One region of the Rummeliibacillus sp. TYF-LIM-RU47 genome, then DNA from elsewhere that is predicted to be linked to it. Evidence: riboswitches for the same ligand, from Rfam matches in the RefSeq annotation. Region 1 holds a riboswitch; the other holds the start of a gene.
The links. Region 1 has a riboswitch for FMN ahead of F0527_RS04830 (ECF transporter S component). Riboswitches for the same ligand answer to the same signal wherever they lie in the genome.
Positions count from the first base shown of each region.

Region 2: another riboswitch for FMN. It lies ahead of ribD (bifunctional diaminohydroxyphosphoribosylaminopyrimidine deaminase/5-amino-6-(5-phosphoribosylamino)uracil reductase RibD); the one in region 1 lies ahead of F0527_RS04830 (ECF transporter S component).

Region 1 is NZ_VVIR01000001.1:984,528-992,763, forward strand. It holds gene resA (thiol-disulfide oxidoreductase ResA) at 80-610, shown strand; gene resB (cytochrome c biogenesis protein ResB) at 627-2,294, shown strand; gene ccsB (c-type cytochrome biogenesis protein CcsB) at 2,291-3,478, shown strand; gene F0527_RS04820 (response regulator transcription factor) at 3,712-4,428, shown strand; gene F0527_RS04825 (ATP-binding protein) at 4,421-6,214, shown strand; FMN riboswitch at 6,329-6,465, shown strand; gene F0527_RS04830 (ECF transporter S component) at 6,623-7,201, shown strand; gene trhO (oxygen-dependent tRNA uridine(34) hydroxylase TrhO) at 7,390-8,236, shown strand, end outside.
Region 2 is NZ_VVIR01000005.1:134,097-142,332, reverse strand. It holds gene F0527_RS15440 (heavy metal translocating P-type ATPase) at 1-2,131, shown strand, start outside; gene copZ (copper chaperone CopZ) at 2,162-2,371, shown strand; gene F0527_RS15430 (DUF6612 family protein) at 2,662-3,510, shown strand; gene F0527_RS15425 (lmo0937 family membrane protein) at 3,668-3,814, shown strand; FMN riboswitch at 3,949-4,082, shown strand; FMN riboswitch at 4,225-4,358, shown strand; FMN riboswitch at 4,505-4,635, shown strand; gene ribD (bifunctional diaminohydroxyphosphoribosylaminopyrimidine deaminase/5-amino-6-(5-phosphoribosylamino)uracil reductase RibD) at 4,788-5,873, shown strand; gene ribE (riboflavin synthase) at 5,884-6,522, shown strand; gene F0527_RS15410 (bifunctional 3,4-dihydroxy-2-butanone-4-phosphate synthase/GTP cyclohydrolase II) at 6,541-7,731, shown strand; gene ribH (6,7-dimethyl-8-ribityllumazine synthase) at 7,747-8,217, shown strand.

The sequences.
Region 1 (8,236 bases):
TATCTTACAGAACTAATTAGATTAAATTTGCTATAATGGAATAGGCTGTTTCTACTGTTAAAGGAGGCTTTCTATGCCAATGGAAAAAAAACAAAAAAGGCTCTATCTACGAATAGCCATCTTGGCTGTTCTTGTAGCTGCAATCGTTTACACTATTTATACAACAGCAAATAAGAATGATGTAAAGTTGCTTAAAGTGGGGGATGATGCTCCTAACTTCTCGCTTGTGGATTTAAATGGTAAAACACATAAGCTATCGGACTATAAGGGTCAAGGTGTCCTGTTAAATTTTTGGGGAACTTGGTGCAAACCTTGTAAAAAAGAGATGCCTGCTATAAACGATCAATATAAAGAATTTAAAGATCAAGGAATCCAAATATTGGGTATTAATATTGCTCAATCCGAACTTGAAGTAGCAAGTTTTACAGACAAGCTAGGAGTTGAATTTCCAATAGTGATCGATAAAACTAGAAGTGTTATGAGGGCATACAATGTTGATCCGTTGCCAGCTACGATACTGATTAATAAAGATGGCAAAATTGAGAATATTATTACCGGGGAAATGAAAGAGAAAGAGATTAATCAATATCTAAACAGTATTAAACCATAATAAGGAGTTCTTACGGATGAAAAACATAACGTGTGAATGTGGCCATGTCAATCCTGAAGGAACACATCTGTGTGAAAAATGCGGAAGGCCGCTAACAGAAGAAGAAAAGCACGCAAAAGTCGTCGATATGAAGTATGAAGGAAGAGCCATTCGTTCAAAAACATACAATAAAACAATCATCGATAAAATATGGAACTTCTTTTCAAGTGTCAAAGTCGGCGTCTCGATTATCGTCATTACACTAGTTGCTGCAGCTATCGGCACATTCTTGCCGCAAGTAATGTATGTTAATGTCATGCAAGGTGAAGATGCAAAACAGGCTTATATTGATAACTATGGAACTTTTGGTAAAATTTACTACAACTTAGGACTGAGTGATATTTACAGTTCTTGGTGGTTCCAAACCTTAATTGGTATGCTGGCGATCTCTATTATTGCTGCAAGTATTGATAGAGGCGTGCCTCTTTACAAATCATTAAAGAATCAACGTGTAAAACGACATGAAAGTTTTATGAAACGCCAACGTATTTTTGGCGAGAAAGAAATAGCCGCGGATAAAGCGGAAGAGTCATTAAATTTAGCTGAGAAGAAAATGAAAGAGCTAAAGTATAAAGTGAGAAGAGAAGATGGAGTATTGCTCGCGGAGAAAAACCGATTTGCGCGCTCTGGTCCATATATCAATCACGTAGGGCTTATCATTTTCTTATTTGGTGTTATGTTGCGCTTAATGCCTGGATTTTATATTGATGAATCATTATGGATTCGAGAAGGCGAGACAGCATCTATTCCTGGTATGGATGGTTATTATCTACATAATAATAAATTCACCTTTGAAACGTATAAAAAAGAGGAACAAAAACAAGAGTTCAATCAATCCAAAGCTGCTGTTAATTCAATAGCAAAAAATTATCAGTCAGATGTTGTGCTTTATCAATCAAAGGATGAAGGCATTGCTGGTGAGACCCAAGATATGAAGAAAGTGGCACACCATGCAATACAAGTGAATAAACCACTGAAATACGATGGCTACGCCCTCTATCAAATGGATTTTAAATTAAACGAATTAAAAGCAATGAATTTTAATTTAGTGAACAAGAAAACAGGAAAATCTTTAGGTGAAGTAGATATTGACTTAACTGAACCAAAAAAAGAGTATGATTTAGGAAATGGTTCAAAAGTCGAGGTTAAAGGTTACTATCCAACTTTTTCAGGTTTTGATGATGGGGAACCGCAATCTGACTCACCGCTACCTAATAATCCTGCTTTTATTTTCAAAATGTATACACCAGAAACACCAAAGGGTGAGACAAGCTTTGTTGCAATTAAGCAAACACTTGAACCACTTGGCACAACTAAATATCAAATGAAATTCCAAAATATCGAAACTCGTAATGTTTCCGGCCTAACAATACGTAAAGATAGGACTCTCCCAATTTTAGCAATCGGTGGTATAATCTTTATGTTAGGTGTAGTAATAGGTTCATATTGGAGTCATCGTCGACTTTGGCTACAACGTACAAATGATGGTCGCCTGTTGCTTGCTGCGCATACAAATAAAAACTGGTTTAGCATGAAGAAGGATTTGGATGCGGTTACTACTTACGCCCACCTGCCTTTATGGGTTGACCAGCAAGAAGAAGATGAGAAGGAAATGGAAGAAAAGGAAGGTGACAACACCTTATGAGTTTAATTGATCTGAGCAGCACGTTATTATTTATTGCTTTTATCGCTTATTTAGTAGGTACGCTATTTTTTGGTGGAGCGGTAAAAGGCGGAAAACAAGATGCATCCGTCTCCAATAAAAAGTGGGGAACTATCGCCATTACTGTTACAATTATTGGTTTTATTGCAAACTTAGGCTATTTCATTACTCGCTGGATTTATTCTGGACACGCGCCTGTAAGTAATATGTTTGAGTTTACGACTGCATTTGGCATGTTTGTTGTCGGTGCGTTTATTCTCATTTATTTTATTTACAAACTGCCATCACTTGGCCTTTTTGCTTTGCCAATCGCCATTTTGATTATTGCTTATGCAAGTATGTTCCCAAAAGAAGTGACGCCATTAATCCCAGCACTTAAAAGTTATTGGCTAACTATCCATGTTATTACGGCTGCGATGGGCGAATCCATCTTAGCCATTAGTGCTGTAGCTGGTTTGATTTATCTTATGAAGAGCGTTGATACACAAAAACGTACAAAGAGCAGCATTTGGCTAGAAATCGTCATGTATGCTGGCGTACTTGTATTAGGATTTGTGATTGTGACTACTACTTTTAAATTAATGGATTACAATGCTGATTTCACCTATGTAGATAAAAATGGCGCGACACAAGAAATTACTTATAACACGCCGGCTCTATTCGGTATGCATGAATATGAAATGAAATCTCCAGACAAGATGAAACCTTTAGCTGCCATGCCGGCATTAGTAAATGCGAAAAAATTAACGACAGTAGTTTGGTCCATACTCTTTGGCTCAATCTTGTATATTATCATTCGTTTAATTCTTCGCAAATCCATTAGCCGTGCAATCCAACCACTTACAAAACGAGTAAATATGCAGTTGTTGGATGAAGTTGGTTATCGATCTGTACTAATTGGTTTCCCTGTCTTTTCACTTGGTGCGCTAGTCTTCGCTATGATTTGGGCACAAGAAGCTTGGTCAAGATTCTGGGGATGGGATCCTAAAGAAGTTTGGGCTCTTATTACTTGGTTATTCTATGCTGCATTTCTTCACCTGCGTTTATCTAAAGGGTGGCAAGGACAAAAATCAGCATGGCTTGCAGTAATCGGGTTTGTTATTATTATGTTCAATCTTGTAGCAGTTAACTTGATTATTGCTGGACTACATTCTTATGCTGGATAACAGCTAATTAATTAAAGCAATAAACCTAACAACTATAGTTAAATATAGTTAGATATAAGGTTAGCTTGATATTTCACAATGAGAATACGCTGTATTGACTAGAGTACTTGTCTTTAGATGCTATTTCTATGACAAAAGAAAAGCCTTTTTTCTCTTATGAGAAAAAGGCTTTTCTTTTCATTTTCTATTAAGAATTGTACAATAATACTATAGCATACTGGGAGGCATGTACAGTGACTGAACAAATTTCAATATTAATAGTTGATGATGAAGAAAGAATTCGTCGACTTATCAGAATGTATCTTGAGCGTGAAGGATACATAGTAGAAGAAGCAGAAAATGGAGAAGAAGCGGTAGAAAAAGCATTAACCAATGATTACCGCTGTATTCTTTTAGATATTATGATGCCGAAAAAAGATGGTTTAGAAGCCTGCGAGGAAATTCGTGAGAAGAAATCAACACCAATTATTTTGTTAACAGCAAAAGGTGAAGAGGCTAATAGGGTCCAAGGTTTTGAAACGGGTGCGGACGATTATATTGTAAAGCCATTTAGCCCACGAGAAGTAGTACTACGAGTAAAAGCTATTCTACGCAGATCGGCTGCCTTTTCACCCGTAACAGTGACATCGGTTTCGAAGGATTTAGTTGTGTTCCCGCATTTGACTATTGACAATGATGCACATCGCGTTTCAGCGGATGGCGTAGAAGTGAATCTAACGCCGAAGGAATATGAATTGCTTTATTATTTGGCAAAAGCACCAGATAAAGTATTTGACCGAGAACAGCTATTGAAAGAAGTATGGCATTATGATTTCTTCGGTGATCTGCGTACAGTTGATACACATGTCAAAAGACTTCGTGAAAAATTAAATCGCGTATCGGAAAATGCTGCAAAAATGATTGTAACTGTTTGGGGAGTGGGCTATAAATTTGAGGTAGTGAATGATTAGGATATGGGGCAGTGTAGTCGGGAAGCTATGGGTAACCATATTGCTTCTCGTTTCATTTGTTTTATTTGTATTCACAGTATTGATGCTTGAATTTTTATCCAAATACCATACCCAACAATCTGAAGCCCTACTAAGACAAGAAGCGACCACCATCGCACGAGTCGTCGATGACCATAAATCGATAGCCTCTACTAAATCTATAATACATGATATTTTAAGCGATGAAACAAATGCAGTTATAGCAGACAAGCCTGGTCATGATCTATTTTCTTTGCAAGAAGGGGTGAATTCAGAGAAGATAAAAGAGCGGATTATTCGTGAAAAATCCTTCAATAAAGCTTTTACTTCATCTAAACCTATTGTGAAAGAAATGATGCTTCCTTCCTCAACCGAGAAGGACCATGTTGAATCGTATATTGTTTTAGCCTTTCCTTTAAATGTTGAGAAGATGGAGCATAGTGTCGTCTTTATCTATCAAAGTCCTGATGCGATTCATCGAACATCAAAAGAAACAACAAAGATTGTATTTCTATCAGCTATTATAGCCTTTCTATTAACAACTTTCTTTGCCTTTTTCTTATCAACGCGTATCACATCCCCTTTATTGAAAATTCGTGAAGCGGCGTTTGAATTAGCGAAGGGACACTTTGATAAAAAGGTACCGGTCCTGCAAAATGACGAAATTGGTCAGTTAGGGATAGCCTTTAACCAAATGGGTAAGCAGCTCAAGCACCATATGGAAGTTATCAACCAAGAAAAAGAACAACTTTCAAGTATTCTAACTTCGATGACAGATGCTGTTATTACATTTAATAGTGAAAGAAGTATCATATTAAGCAATCCTCCCGCGGATCTCTTGCTTCAGAAATGGGCGATCAAAAAACGAGATGAACACCAATTGATCCCTAATGAAATTTACCATATGCTTGACCATGTCTTAGAAATGGAAGAAGTATTAAGAGAAGAGTTGGAAATGGAAGGGGCATATTTTTTAATCTCTATAAGCCCTCTCTATAGCGGTGATTCTGTGCGGGGGGCTGTTGCCGTGCTTCGCGATAAAACAGAAGAACATCGCTTAGATAAGTTGCGTTCTGACTTTATCGCAAATGTGTCACACGAACTAAGAACGCCGATTGCTATGCTGCAAGGCTATAGTGAAGCTATTATCGATGATGTCGTATCTAGTGAGGAAGAACGGAACGAAATGATACGAATTATCTATGATGAATCACAGAGAATGGGTAGGTTGGTTACAGATTTGCTAGATTTGGCGAGGATGGAATCGGGGAACATCACCTTATATAAAGAAGTAGTACCGATTACGCCTGTGTTCGAACGAATCACCCAGAAATTTGTTCAAGCAGCAAGAGAAAAGCATATCACGCTAACCTACTCATCGTCATTTGATGATGTGACACTGATTAGTTTAGATGAAGACCGCATTGAGCAAGTCCTAACCAATTTAATTGACAATGCCATTCGCCATACAAGGGAAAAAGGTATAGTACAAGTTGTTGTTGATCAGCAGCAAGACTATGCGCGTATCCAAGTTAAGGATAATGGCGCAGGTATTCCAAAAGAAGACATAGAATATGTATTTGAACGATTCTATAAGGCTGATAAAGCAAGAACTAGGGGAAAAGGCGGCACAGGATTAGGACTTGCGATTACTAAAAATATTATTGAAGCACATAAAGGCAGGATCTTGGTAGAAAGTGAAGTGGATGTGGGTACAAGTTTTATTTTCTACTTGCCGTTAGCCAAGGTCAGTGAAAATAAATTTTAATAAATAAAAACGCCAGCATAAAGTTGCTGGCGTTTTTTGTTACAACGAATGGTGCAACTCTCTTTACAAAGTTCTAAATCTCTTATATAGTTGAATTGTAATAAAAACATATTGATTCATCTTCGGGGCAGGGTGAAATTCCCGATCGGCGGTATTAGAGGCATTTTGACCTCTTGAGCCCGCGAGCCGTTAAGGCAGGACTTGGTGAGAATCCAGGGCCGACAGTATAGTCTGGATGGGAGAAGGTGAAGGTACGGTCGTCTGTGCATTTTTTTGTGAAATGCGAGGACGTTTATTTGACTATGCCTAACTCTCCCTTAAGCGAATTTTTGCTTAGGGGTTTATTTGTTCATAATCAAAACGGGCCTTTCCTCTTTTTGAAGTGAATCGCAAAAGGAGAGAAAAACGTTGAAGAACACACGTCTACAAAAAATGGTGACGATTGGAATGTTGAGCAGTATTTCATTTGTATTAATGATTTTTAACTTTCCATTGCCTCCATTCCCGGCTTTTCTAGAAGTCGACTTTAGTGATATCCCCGCTCTTTTGGCAACAATTACAATGGGGCCTGTTGCAGGAATAACAGTAGAAGTCATCAAAAATGTGCTAGATTGGTTTTATAAAGGCAGCCCAACAGGTGTGCCAGTAGGACATTTGGCAAATATTACAACAGGTATATTATTTATTATGCCGGTTTACTTTGTATATAAACGTTTAACAACTACCAAAGGGCTTTCAACTGGATTAGTAGTCGGTACAATTTCAATGGCTATAGGGATGAGCGTTCTTAATTATTTCTTATTTATGCCGATGTATTCCTACTTCTTAAATGTACCAACTGAGACAGGGACTGTCCTAACAAAAACAATTGTAACGGGTATATTGCCTTTTAATATTATTAAAGGTATTATCCTAACAGCTATCTTCTTGCTTCTAGCTTCAAACATGAAAAAGTGGATACAAAAACAGCAAAAACAATATATGTAAAAATAGATTGCTAGCTTATGATAAATAAGCTAGCTTTTTTTGTTTAATGGAGTTCGAGCTAATGAGCCCCTTTTTTCTTTAAATTATAGTATAATAGATAAGTCGTTTTAAAAGCCAAGATTTATCGGCGTCTAAAAATTACTGACCCCGTCTTAATATCTTGTAAATATGAAAGATAGGTGAAATAAATGAAATATCAAGTTTTATTATATTATTTCTATACAAAAATCGAAGATCCTACGCAATTTGCTCAGGAGCATCTAGCATACTGCCAATCAAATGAATTAAAAGGCCGTATATTGGTTGCTCCAGAAGGAATCAATGGTACACTTTCTGGAACTGTAGAAGCTACAAATGCATATATGGATTATATGCGAAACAATCCACTTTTTGAGGGAATTGTTTTTAAAATAGATGAAGCAGAGGGCCATGCCTTTAAAAAAATGCATGTACGTCCGAAAGATGAATTGGTGAATCTCCATTTAGAAGAAGATATTAATCCAAATGAATTAACCGGTGAATATTTAGAACCAGCAGAGTTTTTGAAAAGAATGCAAGAAGATAATACAGTTGTGATAGATGCACGTAACACATATGAATATGATCTGGGGCATTTTAGAGGTGCGATTCGTCCAGATATTCAAACATTCCGCGAATTGCCAGAGTGGATTAATGAAAATAAAGAGCAATTTGAAGGTAAGCAAATCTTGACATATTGCACGGGCGGCATTCGTTGTGAAAAATTCTCTGGATGGATGAAGAGAGAAGGCTTTGACAATGTGGCTCAGCTTCATGGAGGCATTGTCACATATGGTAAAGATGAAGTAGCTAAAGGGCAATTATGGGATGGCCAATGCTATGTGTTCGATGAACGGATTGCGGTTCCAGTTAACCAAGTAGAACATGTCATTGTTGGTAGAGACCACTTTGATGGTGAACCTTGTGAGCGTTATATCAATTGTGCAAATCCTGAATGCAATAAACAAATCTTATGTTCGGAAGAAAATGAACATAAGCATCTTGGTGGTTGTACGC
Region 2 (8,236 bases), on a different contig from region 1:
ATGCTCGAACCGTATAGAAAAGGTATTGAATAAACAAGCAGGCGTATCTAATGCTACTGTCAATTTAACGACAGAAAGCGCAATGATTGAATACAATCCGGGAATGGTTGATGTAGATTCTTTGATTGAAAAGATTAAAAATACCGGCTATGATGCAAAACCAAAAGCAGAAGCGGAGGAAAAGCAAACCCATAAGGAAAAAGAACTCCAAGGCAAGAAATTGAAATTAATTGTTTCAGCCATTCTTTCCGCTCCACTTTTAGTTACGATGTTAGTTCATTTATTCCATATAAGCATCCCAGGTATATTTATGAATCCATGGTTTCAGTTTGCGCTAGCAACACCAGTTCAATTCATAATCGGATGGCAATTCTATGTAGGAGCCTATAAAAACCTTCGCAATGGCGGGGCCAATATGGATGTACTCGTCGCTTTAGGAACAAGCGCAGCTTATTTCTATAGTTTGTACGAAGCAGTCAAAACTATTGGCCATCCAGCCTATATGCCGCATTTGTATTTTGAAACAAGCGCAGTTCTTATCACTTTAATTTTGTTTGGTAAATATTTAGAAGCAAAGGCTAAAACTCAAACTACTAACGCAATTTCAGAATTGCTCAATTTACAAGCAAAAGAGGCTCGCGTGGTCAAAGATGGAAACGAAGTGATGATTCCAGTAGAGGAAGTAAAAGTTGGAGATCATCTAATTGTCAAACCAGGAGAAAAAATACCGGTAGACGGTATAGTCGTGAAAGGTAAAACATCTGTTGATGAATCGATGCTAACAGGTGAATCTATCCCGATTGAAAAAGACCCGGGGGCCAAACTGATAGGTTCGACAATCAATAAGAATGGTTCGATTGAAATGGAAGCAATCAAAGTAGGCAAAGATACAGCACTTGCATCTATCGTAAAAGTGGTTGAAGAAGCGCAAGGATCAAAAGCGCCAATTCAACGTTTAGCGGATGTAATATCAGGATACTTCGTACCTATTGTTATTGGTATTGCGGTGGTGACCTTTGCGATCTGGATTCTATTTGTAGAACCTGGCCAATTTGAACCGGCATTAGTCGCAGCGATTGCTGTACTTGTTATTGCTTGTCCATGTGCATTGGGACTCGCAACACCAACTTCTATCATGGTAGGGACAGGAAGAGCTGCCGAAAGTGGAATTCTTTTTAAAGGTGGAGAGCATTTAGAAAGAACCCATCAATTGCAAGCGATCGTCCTAGATAAAACAGGAACCATTACAAAAGGGAAACCTGAAGTAACTGACTTCTATGGTGACACAGAAGCATTGCAGCTGTTAGCAAGTGCAGAAAAGGGTTCAGAACACCCGCTTGCAGGCGCTATTGTAGCCTATGCGACAGAGAATGATATTGACTTTGTAGATGTAGATGCATTTAACGCAATTCCTGGTCATGGGATACAAGCAGAGATAGCGGGAAAACAAGTACTAGTCGGAAATCGAAAATTAATGACTGATCATCAAGTTGATATTGAAGGCAAGGATGAAAAATTAACCGAATTCGAAACAGAAGGCAAAACAGCGATGCTTTTGGCGATAGACGGAATGTATCGCGGTATTGTAGCAGTGGCGGATACAATTAAGGAAACAGCTCCACAAGCTATTAAAGAGCTAAAGGAACAAGGTCTGGAAGTTATTATGCTGACAGGCGATAATGAAAGAACAGCAGAGGCTATTGCGAAACAAGTGGGCATTGATCATGTTATCGCGCAAGTACTGCCTGAAGAAAAAGCAGATAAAGTCAAAGAAATCCAAGCACAGGGCAAAAAAGTAGCAATGGTTGGCGATGGTGTTAACGATGCCCCTGCCCTTGTGACAGCGGATATCGGGATTGCGATTGGAACAGGTACAGAAGTGGCTATTGAAGCAGCCGATGTGACTATCCTAGGTGGCGAGCTGCTGCTTATACCAAAGGCGATCAAAATCAGTCATGCAACCATTCGCAATATCCGCCAAAACCTATTTTGGGCATTCGGCTATAATACAGCTGGCATTCCGGTAGCAGCCATCGGATTACTAGCTCCATGGATAGCAGGTGCTGCTATGGCATTAAGCTCAGTCAGTGTTGTGGCAAACTCGCTTCGATTGAAACGGATAAAATTATAAGCGGTACACTTTGAAGGAGGTGAATACAGAATGGAAACGAAAACATTAGCCGTACAAGGTATGTCTTGCGGTCATTGCAAATCTTCAGTAGAAGGTGCTTTGAATCAATTGGATGGCGTATCATCAGCTGAAGTGAATTTAGAAGCTGGTAATGTAGCTGTAGCTTATGATGATTCAAAAGTAACGCTTGCTGCTATGAAAGAAGCGATTGAAGAACAAGGCTATGATGTGGAAGCATAATGCAAAGAGAAGAAGCTGATTTCCTATATGGAAACCAGCTTTTTTGTTTTTATTAAGAAGTGTTAACTTCTGATAAATAGTGGGAAAAGGCAATATCACATTAGTTCAATGGAAACAAACGCAAGAAGACATAATACTCAGTGTGAGAAATTGGTAATAATACATATGTCACCTTCCTTTTATTCCATTGAAATACAAATAATTTAAAAATAGTAAATATGGTTGACTGCATTTTTTAGTGCTTCCTTTATACTAAATTGTAGGACGAAATATAAAAGAAGGAAGTGGAAGTGTTGAAAAAAATCCTTTCCCTTACAATGGGATTACTTTTGGTATTTATGCTAGGAGCATGTAACTCAAAGGCAGAGCCTGAAAACAAACAAAATGGTTCTACTGCCAAAGCTGATTCAGGTTTATCATTAGAACAAGTATTTAAAAAATCTACTGAAGCCTCTAAAAACTTAAAAAGTTACAGAACAAAAATGGAAGTTATACAAAATATTAATTCTGGACAAAATAATGTAGAGACAGATACAGGCATCATTATGGATGTAGTTCAAAATCCTATGTCTTTCTATCAAAAGTTAATGATGAAGGCTCCAGAGTCTGACAAAATGATTCAAACAAAAAGCTATTTTACAAAGGACGGTATGTTTACGTATGATCCAAATTCAAAAAAATGGATGAAGTTCCCTTCAGAAATGGCGGATCAATTAGCGCAAGCTTCCAACCAACAAACAGATCCTATGGCGGAGATTAAACAACTGAAGAAATTCGTCAAGGACTTTAAATTTAAACAAAATGATAAAAACTATATCCTATTATTAAATGCTTCAGGTGAAAAGTTCACTCATTTCATTCAAGAAAAAGTTCAAAAAACATTGCCAGCTGGAATGGCTAGTTCTGCTGAATTGTTGAAAGATATGAAAATCAACAAAGTAGATTATGAGATTCATATCGATAAAAAGACGTTTTACCCAACTATGTTGAATCTCAACATGGAAATGTCATTGAATGCTCAAGGTCAACCGGTAAAGATAGAGCAAGAAATCATGAGCAAGTATGAAAAATACAACCAAATTAAAGAAATAGTAGTGCCGGAAAAAGTAAAGAAAAAAGCGGTTGAAGTTAATTCATAATGAATAGAATTCAATATGGTGAATAGGCGATTTTAGGAATTAGTAGCAGAATCAATGCGAGTAAGATAATTTGGCAAGCGATTGTTTAGTAAATTGTTCTGCGGGGTAATAAATATATGTAAATAAATTTAAATTATCTGCAGAAAGGATGTTTGCGATGCTTTGGACGCTAATAGGACTCCTAGTTCTTTTCTGGGTATTAGGCCTTATATTCCATATTGGCGGAGGATTAATTCATATCCTTCTTGTCATAGCGCTGATTGTCTTTATTGTTCGCCTATTCTCTGGAACAGCACGAAGGTGACCGACGTAGTATATAAAAGAAAATAAAAAAGAGTGCCTTAGAAGAAATGCTTCTAAGGCACTCTTTTTAAAGTGACTAAGATTAATAGCTTTCTTTTTTGTTTTACTAAGTTTATAATGATTTCGAATAAAAGAATATTCCTTCGGGGTCGGGTGAAATTCCCAATCGACGGTGATGAAGCAATTCTAAGCCCGTGAGCCTTTTTTAAAGGCAGGATTTTGGTGAGAATCCAAAGCCGACAGTATAGTCTGGATGGGAGAAGGATGTAGAGCAAGCTTAATGCCTTGTGAAGAAAAATATACTTCAATAGGCTTATTTAGTGATGACTTTTACATATGAATTCCAACACAACCCCGTAGAGAAATCTATGGGTTTTTCTTTTTTCTGAAACTCATACACAATTTTATATGGTTGTCCTTCGGGGTCGGGTGAAATTCCCAATCGACGGTGATGAAGCAATTCTAAGCCCGTGAGCCTTTTTTAAAGGCAGGATTTTGGTGAGAATCCAAAGCCGACAGTATAGTCTGGATGGGAGAAGGATGTAGAGCAAGCTTAATGCCTTATGAAGAAAAAAATACTTCAATAGGTTTATTTGGTGATGTCTTTGCAGCTAAATCATTCCACAATGTACCCCGTAGAGAAATCTATGGGTTTTTCTTTTTTCTAAAGCTCATACACAATTTTATATGGTTTGTCCTTCGGGGTCGGGTGAAATTCCCAATCGACGGTGATGAAGTAATTCTAAGCCCGTGAGCCTTTTTAAGGCAGGATTTGGTGAGAATCCAAAGCCGACAGTATAGTCTGGATGGGAGAAGGACGTATGGTGAGTGGTACCAGCCTTTGGAAGAAAAATACACCTTCCTAGGTTTATTTAGTGCACCCATTTTTACATACAATCTCCTAAACTCCTTAGTTGACAATAGCTAAGGGGTTTTCTATTTGTAATGAACTACAGCAGATAGGGAGGAAAGAAATGACGGATGAATTTTATATGAGCCTTGCTTTAGATTTAGCAGGAACTACTAAGCAGCAAACGTCGCCAAATCCAGCAGTAGGAGCCGTTATTGTTTCAAATGGCGAAATAGTAGGCCTTGGCGCACATTTAAAGGCGGGGAGCCCGCATGCTGAAATTCATGCCCTACGAATGGCGGGATCACAAGCGAAAGGAAGCACTGTTTATGTAACGCTAGAACCTTGCAGCCATTACGGAAAAACACCTCCTTGTGCTAACGCATTAATTGAAGCAGGTGTAAGTCGTGTAGTCATCGCTGCACAGGATCCCAATTCATTAGTTGCGGGCAAAGGATTGCAGCTTTTAAGAGATGCTGGGATTGAAGTAACGACAGATATTTTGCTAGCAAGAGCGCAGGCATTAAATAAAGAATTCTTTGCTTATATTCAACAACGAAAACCGTTTGTTACTTTAAAACAGGCCATCACATTAGACGGTAAAATAGCAGCAAAAAGAGGAATCGGGGAGCAAATTACAAGTAAGGAATCACAGGTGGATGTTCATAAGGATCGCGAAAATCATGATGCCATCTTAGTAGGAATCGGCACGGTATGTTCAGACAATCCACGCCTTACCAATCGACTTGGAAATACAAAGAAGCAACCGATTCGAATAATTTTAGACACGCATTTAAGGATTACGCCAGATAGATTGGTGATAATGGATAGTTCCGCGCCAACGTGGATTGTAACGGGTTCAAAAGCTTCAGCAGAAAAGATTGCACAGTTAAGCCAGATATCACATGTGGAGATTCTGCAGCTTTCAAATCCTTTAATTGATATAGAAGAATTATTACTAGAGCTGGGAAAACGCCAAATTATGAAGCTGTATGTAGAAGGCGGCCAAACGGTCAATGCAAGTTTTTTGAAATCCGGTTCAGTAAATCAATTAATCACATATATAGCGCCTAAAATTGTCGGTGGGACAAACGCTATTTCAATGTTTTCTGACTTAGGAGTGAAACAAATGGAGAATGCTTTTGAACTCAGATTGCAGGAAATCAACAAAATCGGTGAAGATTTGAAAATAGTATCTGTATTGAAATGAGGTGGAATCCATTTTTACTGGAATAGTAGAAGATATAGGTAAGGTCAAAGCAATCAAACGTGGCGGTCAAAGTATGCAATTAACAATAGACTCTCGAAAGATAACAGATGACATTCATTTAGGTGACAGCATTTCCATTAATGGGGTTTGTTTAACGGTTACTTCTTTTTCGGGAAGTGCCTTTACGGTTGATGTAATGCCGGAGACAGTGAAAGGGACGAGTATTCAATCATTGCAATTGGGTCATAGTGTCAATTTAGAACGAGCAATGCCAGCAAATGGCCGTTTTGGCGGGCATTTTGTATCTGGACATGTGGATGGTACAGGTATTATTTTGCGCAAGCGCAAAGTGGAGAATGCGATATATATTGATATTGGCATTGCAGAGGAGCTCAGTAAATATTGTATTTTAAAAGGCTCGGTAGCTATTGATGGCATCAGTCTAACTATTTTCGATATTCAGCCACGTCAGCTCACAGTTTCAATCATTCCACATACTTTAAGTGAGACAGTGTTAGGTATAAAAAAGGAACGGGATCTAGTCAATATTGAAAATGATTTGCTTTGCAAATACGTGATTCAGCATGCTGAGAGGCAACAAAAAGAAACGCCAATGACGATGGATTTTTTAATGCAAAATGGATTTTAAAAAGAGGCGGTGTTTAATATGTTTCATTCAATAGAAGAGGCAATACAAGATTTGAAAAAAGGAAAAATGATTATTGTAGTGGATGATGAAAATCGTGAAAACGAAGGAGATTTACTCGTCCTTGCGGAGTATGCAACACCAGAAAACATCAATTTCATGGCAACCCATGGAAAAGGATTAATTTGTACGCCAGTTTCACAGAAGCTGGCGGAACACCTTGAACTTTATCCAATGGTTCACAACAATACAGACAATCACCAAACAGCCTTTACAGTGAGCATTGACTATAAGGATACAACCACAGGCATTAGTGCATTTGAACGTTCGGAAACCATTATGCAGCTATTAAACAAAGATGCAGGTGAGGCTGACTTTCGGCGACCGGGACATGTTTTTCCGCTCATTGCTAAAGAGAATGGAGTTCTCGAACGCCAAGGGCATACTGAAGCAGCAATTGATTTTGCAAGAATTTGCGGCAGTGAACCAGCAGCCGTTATCTGCGAGATTATGAGCGATAATGGTGAAATGTCTAGAGTACCGGAACTACTAGTGTTAGCTGAAAAATATGATTTAAAAATCGTTACTATTGCAGACCTCATTCGCTATCGTTATATCCATGAAAAACTAGCAAAACGCGAAGCATCTGTGAAAATGCCTACAACACTTGGTGAATTCCAGATGGTTGGCTATTCAAACAAAGTAGATAGCAAAGAGCATATAGCTTTGATAAAAGGGGAGTTGCGGGAGGAAGATGCTCCGTTAGTGCGTATTCACTCGGAATGCTTGACGGGAGACGTATTTCATTCAAAACGGTGCGATTGCGGACCGCAATTGGAGAAGGCGATAGAAAAGATTGAAGCTGCTGGTACAGGTGTCATTCTTTACATGCATCAAGAAGGCAGAGGGATTGGGCTGTTAAATAAACTTAAAGCCTATGAGCTTCAAGAACAGGGCTTGGATACAGTGGAAGCAAATGAACAATTGGGCTTTCCAGCTGAGATGCGTGATTATGGTCTTTGTGCCCAAATGCTCCGCGACTTGGGTGTAACTAGGGTTCGATTAATGACGAACAACCCAGAGAAAGTGGAAGGGCTAAGGAAGTATGGAATTGAGATAGTAGAACGAATAGCGCTTGAAACTGAGGCTGTTGCTGAAAATCAATATTATTTACAAACGAAAAAAATAAAAATGAATCATATTCTTGCATAGGGAGTGTTAAAACACATGGGACAAGTATTAGAAGCACAATTAATAGGAACAGATTTAAAAATAGGGATTGTTGTAGGTAGATTTAATGAATTTATAAATGCCAAATTGCTAGGCGGAGCAATGGATGGTTTAAAACGCCATGGCGTATCTGAAGATGATATAGATGTAGCTTGGGTGCCGGGAGCATTCGAGGTGCCATTTATTGCAAAGAAATTGGCAGATACGAAGAAATATGACGCCATCATTGGTCTAGGTACGGTGATTCGTGGCTCCACATCTCATTATGATTATGTTTGCAATGAAGCGGCTAAAGGAATTGCAAATGTTGGATTAACTACTGGAGTGCCGGTTATCTTTGGTATTGTTACAACGGAAAACATCGAACAAGCAATCGAACGTTCTGGCACTAAATCAGGAAATAAAGGATATGATGCAGCTGTTTCTGCGATTGAAATGGCTAATTTAAATAGTTTGATTGAAGAATAAGCAATTGTAAATGGTAAGA